One region of the Pseudarthrobacter sp. BRE9 genome, then DNA from elsewhere that is predicted to be linked to it. Evidence: riboswitches for the same ligand, from Rfam matches in the RefSeq annotation. Region 1 holds a riboswitch; each other region holds the start of a gene.

The links. Region 1 has a riboswitch for cyclic di-AMP ahead of Q9R31_RS16190 (NlpC/P60 family protein). Riboswitches for the same ligand answer to the same signal wherever they lie in the genome.
Region 2: linked by a shared signal. The riboswitch ahead of Q9R31_RS07225 (LysM peptidoglycan-binding domain-containing protein) and the one ahead of Q9R31_RS16190 (NlpC/P60 family protein) in region 1 are both predicted to bind cyclic di-AMP.
Region 3: linked by a shared signal. The riboswitch ahead of Q9R31_RS18230 (hypothetical protein) and the one ahead of Q9R31_RS16190 (NlpC/P60 family protein) in region 1 are both predicted to bind cyclic di-AMP.

The regions. Positions count from the first base shown of each region.
Region 1 is NZ_JAUZUY010000009.1:145,213-149,998, reverse strand. It holds gene Q9R31_RS16195 (peptidoglycan DD-metalloendopeptidase family protein) at 1-544, shown strand, start outside; cyclic di-AMP (ydaO/yuaA leader) riboswitch at 657-851, shown strand; gene Q9R31_RS16190 (NlpC/P60 family protein) at 922-1,608, shown strand; gene Q9R31_RS16185 (NlpC/P60 family protein) at 1,773-2,546, shown strand; gene Q9R31_RS16180 (HNH endonuclease) at 2,815-3,315, shown strand; gene Q9R31_RS16175 (NTP transferase domain-containing protein) at 3,411-4,136, shown strand; gene Q9R31_RS16170 (DUF6457 domain-containing protein) at 4,133-4,423, shown strand; gene Q9R31_RS16165 (molybdopterin molybdotransferase MoeA) at 4,420-4,786, shown strand, end outside.
Region 2 is NZ_JAUZUY010000002.1:504,887-509,672, reverse strand. It holds gene Q9R31_RS07235 (ribonuclease Z) at 1-223, shown strand, start outside; gene Q9R31_RS07230 (protein adenylyltransferase SelO family protein) at 207-1,670, shown strand; gene Q9R31_RS07225 (LysM peptidoglycan-binding domain-containing protein) at 1,781-2,626, opposite strand; cyclic di-AMP (ydaO/yuaA leader) riboswitch at 2,630-2,796, opposite strand; gene Q9R31_RS07220 (TraR/DksA C4-type zinc finger protein) at 3,148-3,507, shown strand; gene Q9R31_RS07215 (DNA alkylation repair protein) at 3,471-4,034, shown strand; gene Q9R31_RS07210 (DUF1810 domain-containing protein) at 4,070-4,516, shown strand; gene Q9R31_RS07205 (glucose 1-dehydrogenase) at 4,575-4,786, opposite strand, start outside.
Region 3 is NZ_JAUZUY010000012.1:9,488-14,273, reverse strand. It holds partial or broken gene Q9R31_RS20195 (ArnT family glycosyltransferase) at 1-266, shown strand, start outside; gene Q9R31_RS18240 (VOC family protein) at 396-764, opposite strand; gene Q9R31_RS18235 (MarR family transcriptional regulator) at 826-1,284, shown strand; cyclic di-AMP (ydaO/yuaA leader) riboswitch at 1,467-1,628, shown strand; gene Q9R31_RS18230 (hypothetical protein) at 1,634-2,359, shown strand; partial or broken gene Q9R31_RS18225 (glyoxalase superfamily protein) at 2,498-2,872, opposite strand; gene upp (uracil phosphoribosyltransferase) at 2,918-3,553, opposite strand; gene Q9R31_RS18215 (phosphatase PAP2 family protein) at 3,566-4,369, opposite strand; gene tadA (tRNA adenosine(34) deaminase TadA) at 4,421-4,786, shown strand, end outside.

The DNA of each region.
Region 1 (4,786 bases):
CGCGGTGAGCCCCCAGCCGCAGATCTCCGCTGATATCGGAGCCCAGATCGACTTCAGCCGTTCCGCGGTGGTGACCCAGGCTGACCCGGACGGGAAGCTGAAGCAGCTCCTGAGCGCCCAGTCCGCCGGCTCTGTCACGCGTGCCGCCTCGGCCGGCACCCTGGCTGCACCCCTCACGTCCCTCGCTACCGCTTCGCCCTTCGGTTACCGGGTCAGCCCCATTACCGGAGGCTCCGGTGACTTCCACCGGGGCCAGGACTTCGTGGCGCAGTGCGGGACCTCGGTCCTGGCTGCCGCGACAGGTACGGTGACGTTCGCGGGCTGGCACCAGTTCGGCGGCGGAAACCGGGTGGTCATCGACCACGGCAACGGGTTGGAGACCACCTACAACCACCTCTCGTCCTTCAGCGTCAAGGTGGGCCAGACCGTCTCCCGCGGGGACGTTGTGGCATTGAGTGGAACCACCGGCGCATCCACCGGCTGCCACCTGCACTTCGAGGTCCAGGTCAACGGCGAAGTGGTCGATCCCATGGGCTGGCTGTAACCGAATGATTGCTCACTCTCAGATCGCCGTGACCGGTCGTGACCTGAATGTGACATTGAAGCAAAACTGCTGTACCGTCTAACTCGCGTCAACTTTTCCGAAGTTGACGCTCTTGAGTGGATTGCCTAACTCTGCCACCGCTCAAGGTCCGTTCGCATTTCATCGTCTGGCAGGGGCGGGGGAACCAATTTTGGCCTTCATCCAAGAAGGCCTTGGGGTTAAGTCACGAGCTTCCCAGGAAGCAGTGTGGCCGGGTGACTCCCATCCGAATCCGACAGCTCACCTCGCAGGCATTGGGAGAGGCTACCTTCGTGTCTTCACGCCATCATTCTGCGCGCCACCGTGCGCAAACGGTCCGCAGCAACCCCTTGGACGCCATGTCCAAGGCCGTCAGTGCAAATGCCGGGACCGTGGGCCGCCAGGCTGCCGTTGTGGCAGCGGCCTCGGGACTCATCCTGAGCATGGGCCTGCCCGCCACGGCAGCTGACACCACTGCCGGTGTCTCTGCCTCCACCGAGTCCGGTTCGGCCCAGGCGGCCCTCGCTGTCACCGCCGCCCCCACGGCCACGGTTTCCTTCGAGCGTCCCGTCGTCAAGACCACCGCCGCTCCGAAGGTGGAAGCGGTGCGTACCCAGTCCACGGCAGCAGCGAACCGCACCGCCAACACCGCGGCTGCAGGCCAGGAGGCATCCCCGGCGGCCAAGGCGGAAGAATCCGTATCGGCTGCGGCAACCTCGGGCATTGCCGCCATCGCCTACACCGGCATTGGCCACTCCTACGTTTGGGGCGGCACCAGCCCCGTCACCGGCTGGGACTGCTCCGGGTTCGTGCAGTGGGTTTACGCCCAGGCCGGAATCAGCATTCCCCGCACCAACGCGTGGAGCATCATGACCCCCACGTCCGCCCCGCAGCCGGGTGACCTGGTCGTCCAGAACGGCGGCGCGCACGTCGGCATCTACGTCGGCAACGGCATGATGATCAGCGCACTCAACCCCTCGCAGGGCACGCTGCTCCACTCGCCCGCAGCCACCGGTACCTCCTCGTACTACCACTACAGCAAATAGTTCTTGGGCTTCACGCTCCAAGGGCTATTTCTTTGCCCAAAGCTTCTTCGCTAGAAACCACATCCCCGTTCGCGGGACGCGCCGGCGTACCCCCAAGATGCCGGCGCGTCCAACACCCTTCGTGTGCCTACAAGCGGTTCGAGGGAAAACGAAAGAGAGAACTGATGACGACTCGTGCCACCGCACGGCATCGCGCCGAGGCCACCAAAACCAACTCGATCGCTGTCATTGCCAAGGCTGTCAGCAACAATGCAGGCGGCATGGGCCGCCAGGCAGCGGTTATCGCTGCTGCTTCCGGCCTGGTCCTGACCAGCGGCATCGCGGCGAACGCTGCCGACGCCAACGTCAAGCGCGATTCCGCTCCGGCATCCGCTCTGGAAGTTGAGTCCGCCGTCGACGCCCCGATTTCTGCGGCTTCCACCATCGCCATCAGCTACGAGAAGCCCGCGGTGACCACCACGCCGGCTCCCGTCGTCGAGCCGGAGCCCCAGGTTGAGGTGCAGGAAGCTGCGCCGGCTCCTGCCGCCCAGCCCGTTGCCGCTCCCAAGGTCACGGCCAAGGTTGCCACCGCCGCTGCTCCTTCCGCTCCCGCGGCCCAGGCTTCCGCCAGCGGCAAGGGTGCAGCAATCCTCTCCGCCGCTTACGCGCAACTTGGCGTGATGCAGGACTGCACCATGCTGGTCACCAACTCCCTGGCCGCCGTCGGCATCCACTTCCACGACTGGCCTGCCGGCTACCTGTCCCTGGGCCGCACCGTGAGCGCAGCCGAAGCGCAGCCGGGTGACCTTATCTACTACGCTGACGGCGGCGCGGGCATGGCGCACATCGCTGTCTACGCCGGAAACGGCATGGCCGTCCACGGCGGGTACAACGGAAACCAGACGGTGGTCTTCAGCGCGAACGTCGGTTCCGGCCCCGTCTTCATCCGCGTCAACTAAGTATTCCAGCGCTGGCGTGAACGGACGCCGGCCACAAAATGCTGCGAAGGACCCCCGCCGTCGAGGCGGGGGTCCTTCGCGCTTATAAGGGGCCCCGACGGCCCGGGCGCCCTTCCTGAAGCGTTCTGCCGTGGATCGGTTCCCGGGTGGAAATTACCGGATTCTGCACTTCTTTGTTTACTCTTGTGGTGTCGATCCATAGCCCGGACATGCCGAGGGCAGCCGGCCCTCGTGCCCCTGACGGGTGCGGCCGTGAAGAGGTACGTGCATGCGCACTCTCGTTCTGAATGCTGGATATGAACCGCTGGCGGTTATTTCTTTCCGCCGGGCGCTGGTGCTTGTGCTGACCAACAAGGCGAGCGTCGTGGCCGAAGGGGACGATCCCGTAGTGGGCCCGCAGGAGATTCTGGGCCGACCGTCCGTGATCCTCCTGAACCGCTACATCCGGCCCCGGTACAACCACTCCACCGCCGTCAGCCGCAGGGGTGTGCTCCGGCGCGACGGGCACAAATGCGCCTACTGCGGGAAAGCGGCGCACACCATTGACCACGTGCAGCCGAAATCCCGCGGCGGGGCCGATTCGTGGGAGAACCTGGTGGCCGCCTGCCTGCGGTGCAACAACGTCAAGGGCGACCACACTCCCGCCGAGATGGGGTGGACCCTGCGGTTCGTGCCGGAACCGCCGCACGGGACCATCTGGCAGATCAAGGAACTGGAGAAGCCCACGCCGGCCTGGGATCCCTTCCTGCTTCCCGAACGCGCTGCCTGATCCGCTCTGCCCCTGACCCACTGAGCCGGCCTGGCCACGGTGCCGCCTCGACTTGTCCTGCCGCCGGCGGGCGCGCCGGTCGCTAGGCTGGAGGAGTGGATGTAAACAGGCCTGCCTTTGACGCCGTGATTCTGGCCGGGGGGAGGTCATCTCGGCTGGGCGGCGTACCCAAACAGTCGCTGGTCTTCCAAGGCCAAACCCTCCTGGAGCGCGCCGTCGCTGCGACGGCCGGGGCCCGGCAGACCGTTGTTGTTGGCGACATGGCGTCGCTGCGGGGCCGTGCATCCCCTGTACAGCCCCTGCCAACGTGGCCTGCCAACCTCCTGATCTGTCGGGAGGAACCCCGGTTCGCAGGCCCGGCGGCTGCCATCGCCGCAGGGCTGGAGGTTCTGGCGGCCCACGATGCGCGGACGGACAACCGCGGCAGCGCACCCTACACCTTGGTGCTGGCCTGCGACATGCCGCTGGCATCCCTCGCCGTGGCTGCGCTGCTGGATTCCCTGGAGCCGTCCACAAAGGGAAAAGCCGGAGGTGTCATGGCCTGCGCCGAAGACGGCAGGACGCAGCCATTGGCCGGTCTTTACCACACAGATGAGTTAATTAAGGCGTTCAAGGATCTCGCCGCCCGCAACAAGCTGGTCAACGCCTCGGTCAAGGCGCTCCTTGCTAATCTGGACGTGCAGCTTGTCACAGTCCCTGCCGGTTCCACCTCCGATGTGGATACCTGGGATGACGCTGCCGCGCTGGGGATTACCGCCGGGAACCAGTGTGAAGGCCAGGGTCGGCATTCGGGCGGAGCAAACGTGGGAGGCAATTCGTGAAGAGCCAGGACGAAACACTGGAAGAGTGGTGCAGGGCCCTTCTCCAGGCGTACAAACTTGAGGACGTCCAGGTGGACGTCAATGCGGTGCTGGCGCTTGCGGGCGTTGCCGCCCACTCTGTTGTCCGTCCGGCGGCCCCGCTCACCACTTTTATTGCCGGCTTCGCCGCGGGCCTGGCTGCCGCCCCCGGCAGGGAGATGGATGCCGAATCAATGGATGCGGCGCTTGCCGTTGCCCGCACCCTGGCAAAGGACTACGAGGCCGCCGCCGGGACTCCCGGCGAATGACTGCAGGACCCCAAAGCGATCCGGAAGCACCACCTGGCACTGATGAAGAAGGGCACGCTGCCCATCACCATCTGGCCCATACCTGGGAAGAGGCCCGGCAGGCCGCGTTCGACGCAGCAACACCGATTCCGCCGGGGCCCGTGGCACTGCGGTCAGCCTTGGGCCGCATACTCGACAGGGACATCGTGGCCCTCCAGGACATGCCCCATTACGCCTCTTCAGCCATGGACGGCTGGGTGGTCAACGGAAGCGGTCCCTGGATCCCGGTGGAGCCCGGCACCCGGCTGGCACCGCACCAGGCCAGCCCCATCGCCACGGGCGGTCTGATCCCGGCCGGCGGCAAGGCAGTTCTTCGTACTGAGA
Region 2 (4,786 bases), on a different contig from region 1:
GGCGTCCGGGAGATCCCGGATGCTGGTGCTCACCCACTTCTCCGCCAGGTACGGCGACGACGTTTCCCACCTCGCGGAGCAGGCGCAGGCCCGGGCTCCGGAAACCACGGTCATCGCCGCTAAGGACCTGCAGCGCGTTGCCGTTCCACGTCGGCGGCAACCGGAGCGGGAAGTATCAGGCGAAACTACGGCGATAGGGTTGAACCATGACGGCAGCAGCTGAATCGACAGTCACCTTTGACGGGCGCTTCGCCCGGGAACTGGCGGAACTTGCCGTTCCCTGGCAGGCCGAGGAAGCACCTTGCCCCGAGCTCCTGGTCCTGAACGACAAGCTGGCGCAAGGCCTGGGCCTCGATCCGCAGTACCTCCGCAGTCCCGAAGGGGTGCGGCTCCTGGTCGGCAACCACGTCCCCGCTGCGGCCACGCCGGTGGCACAGGCATATGCAGGCCATCAGTTCGGCGGCTACTCGCCCCTGCTTGGTGACGGGCGCGCCCTGCTGCTGGGTGAGGTCACGGACCAAAGCGGCCGGCTCCTGGACATCCATCTCAAAGGCTCGGGGCGCACGCCTTTCGCCCGCGCCGGGGACGGCCGTGCCGTCGTCGGCCCCATGCTCCGTGAGTACGTGGTCAGTGAGGCCATGCACGCCCTGCACATTCCCACCACCCGTTCGCTCGCCGTCGTGGCAACTGGACGGCAGGTCCGGCGCGATACCATGCTGCCCGGTGCCGTCCTGGCGCGGGTGGCAAGCAGCCACCTGCGCGTCGGCAGCTTTCAATACGCCCGGGCTACCGAAAACCTGGACCTCCTGAAGCGGCTGGCGGACCATGCCATCAGCAGGCACTACCCGCAGGCTGCCGACGCCCCCAACCCCTACCTGGCGTTGTTCGGATGCGTCGTCTCGGCCCAGGCGGAGCTGGTGGCCCGGTGGATGCTGGTGGGATTTGTGCACGGGGTCATGAATACGGACAACATGACGATTTCAGGGGAAACCATCGACTACGGCCCGTGCGCGTTCATGGACGCGTTCAATCCCGCCGCCGTCTACAGTTCCATCGACGTCAGTGGACGCTACGCCTACGCCAACCAGCCGGTACTTGCCGAATGGAATCTTGCCCGGCTCGCCGAGGCGATGCTGCCGCTCATCGACGAGGACCAGGAGAAGGCGGTTGCCCCCGCAGTGGAGGTGCTCGGCGGCTACCGCGGACAGTACAGCAAGGCGTGGTCCAGCGGCATGAAACGCAAGCTGGGCCTGGCAGGCGACGGGGACAGCGACGACGCCTCAGCCGTGGTGGACGACGTCATCGCCATCCTGAAGGACGGCCCGGTGGATTACACCCTGTTCTTCCGGAACCTTGGCAAGGCCGCGCGGGGCGACCTCCGGCCCGTGCGGGGCATGGTCCTTGACCTGGCCGCATTCGACGCCTGGGCAGAGCGCTGGCAGGCCCTGAAACCCGACGCGGAACTGATGGACAGCGTGAACCCTGTCTATATCCCCCGGAACCACCTGGTGGAGGAGGCGCTGTCCGCTGCCACCGAAGGAAACCTGGCACCCCTGCAGCAGCTGCTCGAGGCCGTCGGCAGGCCCTTTGCCGAGCGGCCGGGGCTGGAACGCTACGCGGAAGGTGCCCCTGACGATTTCGGCAACTACATGACCTTCTGCGGGACCTGACGGTCCGCAAGGGCCGATGGGAAAACGACAGGAGGGCGGCGGCCGGGGGAGTACCCGGCTGCCGCCCTCCTGGTTGAAACCAGCTTCGGTATTTCGAAGCGCCGCGAAGACTAGGCTACGCGGACTGCCGAGTAGCCGCCGAGCCAGCTGATGGAGTGGACTTCGGTGCTGTAGCCGTTGACGCCGCCGCTCACAACCTGGCCGTCGCCGGCGTAAACGCCCACGTGGCCGGAGGTGATGATCAGGTCGCCGGGGGCGGGAGCGCCGACAACGCTTCCGTACTGGAAGAACTGGGTGGGGGCCAGATCGCCGACGGACTTGCCGACGGAGCGCAGGGCCTTCTCCACCATTGCGGTGCAGTCCTGGTTCACGCCGACCTGGCTGTAGGCGGAGGCCAGGATCGCAGCGCCGGTTCCCGTGCCGGTGGAGGCCACCGGGGTGGCGGAGGCGTAGGACATGTTCATGCCGGTGTTTGCCGGTGCGGTTGCGGCTGCCGGCTGGACCGGAGCTGCTGCGGCGGGGGCCGGAGCCGGTGCTGCGGTGTAGCCCGCGCCGGGGATCTGGATCTGGTCACCGGGGTAGATGACCGAAGAGAGTCCCAGTCCGTTGGCGGACAGGACGTCGTTGAGGCTGACGCCGTAGGCGGCCGCGATGGCCCCAATGGTGTCGCCGGAAACCACGGTGTGGACGGTTCCTGCTGCCGCGGCGGGGGCTGCTGCCGGGGCTGCAGGTGCCGAGTATGCCTGGACGCTGGTGTTCTCAGTGGTGTCCGGACCGGTGACACCTGCATGGGCCGGGGCTCCGACGCCGAATGCAATGCCGGACGCTGCAGCAACTGCGAGCGCCGGACGGCCCAGCGAGCGGGCCTGGGTCTTGGCGGTTACGGCGAGGCCCTCGAGCACAATGGAGCGGGCCGGAGTCGCGCGGTGACGGGCAGTAGTGGAAATTTTTGACACGGTTGATCGCCTCTCCCATGCCTGCGGGGTGAGCTGTCGGGTTCGGGTTGGAGATACCCGGCCGTTAGCGGACTCCGCGGGCGGAGCGCTAACGACTTAACCCCAAGGCCACAAGTGGCCGTGGAAACTTGGTTCCCCCGTCCCTGCCAACAGGAAAGCGATTGAATCCCATGATCAGCGGCAGGGCTCGGCATGCTGACGGGAATGTCCCGTCTGAGAGGGACACCAGAAGACCATAACCCGCGCTAACCCTGATTGTCACATTTGGATAACATACGAGGTTTCCCTCTCAATTCCGCAAACGTCTTGATGTACACCGGATTGCGGGAGCGACCTCGGCTGATGCCGATTCCTGGGAGTCTGGGTCAAAAACGGTAACAATCCGGCGACGGAGGCTTGCAATTGCCTTCCAATCACCACGTTGGATCCCGGGATTATACCCCTGTTCGTGACCAACCCAGGCATGCCCGCACATGCCCGTGTCCCTGAGCCGGTACGGGGTAACGCGCTAGGCTTTCCCCATGCCAGATTTCGAACGGTTCCGTACGCTGCTCGAAGAGGAGCGGGCGCGGCGGGGGGCGCTGCTGCCGGCGCTGCGGGCGGACATCGACGCCGCGAATTCGGCCCGCCAGGACTCCAACGTGGACGACGAACACGATCCGGAGGGCGCCACGATCGCCTTCGAACTCTCGCAGGCATCGGCGCTCCTGAAACAAAGCTCGGCCGGACTGGACCAGATTGAAGCGGCCCTGGCACGGCTGGCCGCGGGAACCTATGGAATCTGCGCCATCTGCGGGCAACCCATTGCTGAAGGCAGGCTGGAAGCGCGGCCATGGACCCCGTTTTGCATCCAACACGCTTCTTCGGGGCGCGGACGGTGACGGGCACGACGGACGTGGTGTCGGCTGCGGCGGATTTCGTTGACCGGACACTGCAGAATGAGGGTGCCTGGTACCGGGCGGACGACGTCGGAAGCCGGCTGGGCGGCGTGCTGGCCTCCTATGGGTCCTCTGTCGGGGCCGTCCGCGGAACCGTCCGCGACGCCCTGCGCAAGTTCAAGGACCTCGACCACGACGGAACCGTGATGCTGGCCTCCGCCCTCTGGGGACAGCCAAGGCCCGGCTCCCGCCCGGTTTTCGAGCGGCGGCTTGCCGCCGTGGTGCTGCTGCAGTCAAAGGTGCGGCTGCTGAACCATTCGGACCTGACCCGCCTGGAAGGCTTCCTCCGGTCAGCCCAGGCAGCGGACCTCACGGAGCCTCTGCTCTCCGATGTCCTGGTGCCGCTGCTGGCAGGTCTGGGGGAGCGCGAACGGCAGCGGGCCGGCGTTGTGCTGGAACGGTGGCGGGAGGACGGGGACCCGCAGCTGCGGGCAGCCGCCGCTGCCCTGGCGAAAGAATTGACCCCGTAAATTGATCCCTGAACGGGCCAAACAAGGAGATCCACATGAATGAGCCGTTTGACCTTGAGCGTTTTGTTGCCGCCCAAAACACTGGCGGGACTTATGAGCAGGCGTTGGGGGAACTGCGGGTCGGCAGGAAGTCCGGGCACTGGATGTGGTTCATCTTCCCGCAGGTTGCCGGGCTGGGGCAGAGTGCCATGTCGCGCAAATACGCCATCTCCTCACTGGCTGAAGCCCGGGCCTACCTGGACCACGAGGTACTGGGCCCGCGGCTGCTGGAGTGCGCCCTGGTCCTGGCGAACCACGCCGACCAGTCGGCCGAGGACATTTTCGGCGGCATCGATGCCAGGAAACTCCGCTCCTCGATGACACTGTTTCTCCGGGCGGCGCCCGGAGAAACAGTGTTCAAGACCGTCCTGGCCCAGTTCTTCAACGGTGAACCGGACCCTGCCACCGATGAGCTTCTGGCGGACCGGGACGCGGCCGGCTGACCGGCGGCCGGAGCTGCCGGACACCCATGCTGCCGCGTTGGGACAGCGGCGGCGGCTGCTAGGGCGTGGGGCTGCCGCCGTTGACGTTCAATGTTTCGCCTACCACATAGCTGGATTCCGGGGACGCCAGGAAGACGTAGGCGGGGGCCAGCTCGGCGGGCTGGCCGGCGCGGCCCAGCGGCGTGGACTGGCCGAACTCGGGCAGCTGCTCCTTGGGCTGGCCGCTGCTGACCTGCAGGGGAGTCCAGATGGGGCCGGGAGCCACTGCAT
Region 3 (4,786 bases), on a different contig from region 1:
GCGCCAGCCAGGCAGCGAACCTGGAACTCGCCACGAACACGAACGTCATCGCCCTCGGCGGCTGGAACGGCGGCGACCCGTATCCCACCCTCGCCCAGTTCCAGGACATGGTGGCCAAGGGCCAGATCGGCTACTTCATTGCAGGCAGCGGCATGGGCGGAGGCGGCACGGGCGGCCGCGGCGGAAACTCCGAGGTGGCTGCCTGGGTCCAGTCCAATTTCCAGGCCCGGACCGTGGGCAACTCCACGGTGTACCAACTGACCAAGTACGACTCCAGGGCCAGCCACTACCCACGCCGGTTCGCGCTCCATCAGCTTCGGTTTACGGGCGCTTGGAGTACCAAAGCGCGGCCACCTCCCGTTGGCGGGCCCAGCAGGACGGTGACGTTCGGCGCTTTAAGTCCGGTCGTGGAGGGTGACGTGATAGCCGTCGGGGTCTGCGAAGGTGAAGGTGCGACCGAATGGGCCATTTATCAGTGCCGAGACGATCGGGTAGCCGTCGGCAACGAGAGCGTCGTGGATGGCTTGGACGTCGGTGGCGTGGAGCCAGATCGCCGCCCCCATGCCGGGCTGGGCAACGGACGCGAGATCGGTGCCGGGAACGATGTCTCGAAGTGCGAACGCGATCGGGGTCGTCTCGAAGACGACGGCGTGAGGCGGGCCCGCTGGTGAGCGGACGAGGCCAAGGTAGTGCTCATAGAACGCCTGCGACGCGTCGAGATCGCGAGCTTGGAGTGAGATGAAGTCAGGGCCTGTCACGGGCATGGGATGCTTCTTTCGGTAGTGTCAGTTTTCTGACATCGCCAACGTATGTCAGAATACTGACATGAGTCAAGAAGGCGTCGACCTCGAAACCTCATTGGGCTACTTGCTGAAAGAGGCATCGAGCGCCCTCCGCGCTGCCATGGAGGCGGTACTCCGCCCACTCGGCATGACCGTTACGCACTACTCCTGCCTCGAATTGCTCGCACAGCGCCCGGGCCTGTCCAATTCTGAACTCGCGCGGGGAGCCTTCGTGACACGGCAGACGATGAACGTGCTGCTGCAAGGCCTGGAACGGGACGGATACGTGACCCGGCCGGCAGAGGCCCGCGTTGGGAAAGTTCTTCCCACGCAGCTCACGCCACGCGGTCGACAGAGCCTCGAGGAGGCGACCGTTGCGGTCCGATCCGTCGAGGTCAGAATGCTGGGCGGCATGTCGCAGGAGGAACGGTCCGGCGCGTATAAAATCCTGCGCAGCATGATCCACTCCCTGCGCAACGATGAGGGTGGATCGCAGCGGTAAGGTGGCCGCCCGGCTGCCCCTAAAGACGGTCCTCCACCGGCCACTATTCGGTCACGGGAGCGCAATCCGACGCGCTGATATCGTGACTTCCGTTACCTAAATGTGACTTTCACTTGTTCTTCCTGTACCGTCGATTGGGTGCAGTCCCCGTTCGGGCTGCATATCCCGGGTTGACGCCAAGCTCTGCCGCTTCCCCGGATTCCGATTGAGCTACGGCAGAGGCGGGGGACCCACCGTCCCGGGCACTGAACGCCCTTGGGGTTAAGCCAGTACGTGATCTTTTCCGTGTGGCCGGATGCCCTCATCCGAACCCGACAGCTAACTCCGCAGGTGTGAGAGGCGATCAATCATGTCCAAAAACACGGCAGAAGCACGCCTGCTGCAGGCCAAGGCTAAACACCGGGCCAAGCAGCAGGCCAAGAAGACCACCTTGGGCCAACGCGTCGGCGTCCTTGCAGCATCGTGCGCGGTGCTGGTGGGGGTAGGCGCGGCAGGACAGGCAAGCAGCATGACTCCGGTGTCATCCACCGCGTCCACCGCAGCGTCCGATGCTCAAATGAGCATCGAGAAGAGCGAAATCCGTTCCAACCCGGCAGCGAGCCCGGCTCCCGCTGCCATCAGCGTGGCACCCCAGGCAGCGGAACCAGCCCCCGCGGCGGCACCTGCCGCGGCACCGGCAGCCCCCGCGCCCGAAGCGCCCGCCCCGGCTCCAAAACCAGCACCGGCCCCGGCTCCAGAGCCCGCTCCGGCAGCCGCTGTCGCCGTCAACGATCCCGCCGGCGCCCAGGCCTACGCGGCCAGCCAACTGGGGGCCTTTGGCTGGGGACCGGACCAGATGCAGTGCCTGCAGACGCTATGGACCAAGGAATCTGACTGGACCACCACGGCCACCAACGCCAGCAGCGGGGCGTACGGCATCGTCCAGTCCCTGCCTGCTGAAAAGATGGCCAGCGCCGGCGCGGACTACCTGACCAACTACCGCACCCAGATCAACTGGGGCCTGGACTACATCAAGAAGAGCTACCAGTCGCCATGCGGTGCCCTGAACTTCCACCTGGCACACAACTGGTACTAGGCAACAACACTCCCTGGACCCTGTTCCCAGCGCCCTCCGCGGGCCGCATCACCATGATGCGGCCCGCGGTTTGGGTTAACCGGCGTTTTGCCCGGTGTCCTGAACAGTGCCCTGGCCGGCCTCTTTCCCCGCGTCCTGCCCGGCGTTCCGCCACGGAATGTACTGGACAGCCCACTTGTTTCCGTCCGGATCGGCGAAGTAGACGAAGTGGCCCCAGTCCTGCACGTCCACATCGCTGACATCCACGCCGTTGTTTTTCAGCTGGTCATGCGCTGCGTTGATGTCGTTGACTACCAGCTGCAGGTTGGAGCCTGTGCCGGGAGGGGCGTCTGTGAGTCCTTCGCCAATGCAGATGGAGCAGGCCGAACCCGGCGGCGTCAGCTGCACAAAGCGGATGGAGTCCGACGGCCGTTCGTCGAAGTCTGCGTTAAAGCCCACTTTGTTGACGTAGAAGTCCTTGGCGCGGTCAACGTCGGACACGGGGAGAAAGACAAGCTCGAGTTTCCAGTCCATCCGCACAGGCTAGCGCCGGGAACGCTTTTGAAAAAGGGGTGGAAGTTACCCGGCGATGCCGTAAAGGCGGTCGCCCGCGTCGCCCAGGCCGGGAACAATGTAGGACTTCTCGTTGAGCTTCTCGTCGATGGAGGCCAGGACGATGTGCACATTGGCCCCGGACAGTTCCTCCTCGAGCCGGGCCAGGCCCTCGGGCGCGGCCAGCAGGCAGATACAGGTGACATCGGAGGCGCCGCGCTTGAACAGGAACTTGATGGCTTCGCGCAGGGTTCCGCCTGTGGCCAGCATGGGGTCCAGGACGAAAACCTGGCGCCCCGTAAGGTCCTCCGGAAGGCGCTCGGCGTACGTGATGATGTCCAGCGTCTCCTCGTCCCGGGCCATGCCCAGGAAGCCAACCTCCGCGGTGGGGACAAGCTTGGTCATACCCTCCAGCATGCCCAGTCCCGCACGAAGGATCGGGACCACCAGCGGGGTGGGCTTGGTAAACGCCGTGCCGATGGTGGTACTGACGGGCGTCTGTATGGTGACGGGCTCGGTGCGGACCTCCCGCGTGGCTTCGTAGGCCAGCAGGGTCACCAGCTCTTCCGTCAGCTGGCGGAAAACCGGCGACGGCGTGTTCTTGTCCCGCAGGACGGTGAGCTTGTGGGCGACCAGGGGGTGGTCAACAACGAGAGTGCGCATCCCCCAAAACTATCACCCGGCGCTGTCCTTCCCACGTCCGGAGGGTCCGCCGTCGTGCAGTTCCTCGGCGACCACGTCACGGACTATCGGATGGTCGAACGACGGCGCTGCACCGGCGTGCTCGCGCCTGCGGACCAGGTGGAACAGCCGGTGGGCCAGGATAACGATGGCCACCCAGACCAGTCCCAGGACCCAGCCTGCCATGACGTCGGTGAGCCAGTGGTGGCCCAAAAAGACCCTGCTCAGGCCCATGGCAATGATGAAGATTGTGCCGGCGGTGATGGCTGTGACCCGGACGCGCATCGTATGGAACTGCAAGCAGATCAGGTAGATCACCAGGCTGATCACAACGGTGGTGTTCAGGGTGTGCCCGCTGGGGAAGGATGGTGAATCCTCGTAAGGGGGAACAGCGTCCGCGTGGTCCGGGCGGGTGCGGCCCACCAGCTTCTTGCCATACGTGGTGGCCGTGACGGATGCTGCCGCTGCGCCGCCGATCAGGACCAGGGGCCGCCAGTTCCTGCCAAGGAAGGTCAGCCATGCTGTGAGGATGCTCGCAAGGATGGGCATACCGATGCCGCCGCCGATATTGGTGAACCCGGTGACGAACGCATCGAGCACGGGACTGCGAAGGGTCTCAGCCAATGCCAAGGCAGGCTTGTCCAGGTTGGCCAACCCGGCGGAGTCCACAACGTCGTCGTAGACCTCAGATCCCAGCAGTGCCAGGGACACGATGACCACGCCGCCCACCAGAATGGTGAGGACCAGCGCCGCGTACGGTTTGAACCAAGTTCCTAAGCGGTCCCGAAGAGTCTCCATGGTGCCTCCCGGCATCGGTAACCTGAGTAACCCCGAAACTATCATTGAGCCATGCAGTTGCCCGAAAAGAAACACGACGCCTGGATGGCCCTTGCCCTCACGGAGGCCCGCCGTGCGCTCGCCACGGAGGATGTGCCCATCGGCGCCGTGGTCATAGGGCCCGACGGCGAAGTGCTGGGTTCCGGACGGAACCAGCGGGAGGAGCTGGGCGACCCCACGGCCCACGCCGAGGTGGTGGCCATCAGGGAGGCGGCAGCGCGACTGCAGGAGCGGGCCCTGCTCGACGGCGGCCGGAGTGACGGCTGGCGGTTGTCCGACTGCACCCTGGTGGTCACCCTTGAGCCCTGCGCCATGTGTGCGGGTGCTATTGTCCTGGCCCGGATCCCCCGGGTTGTCTTTGGGGCCTGGGACGAGAAG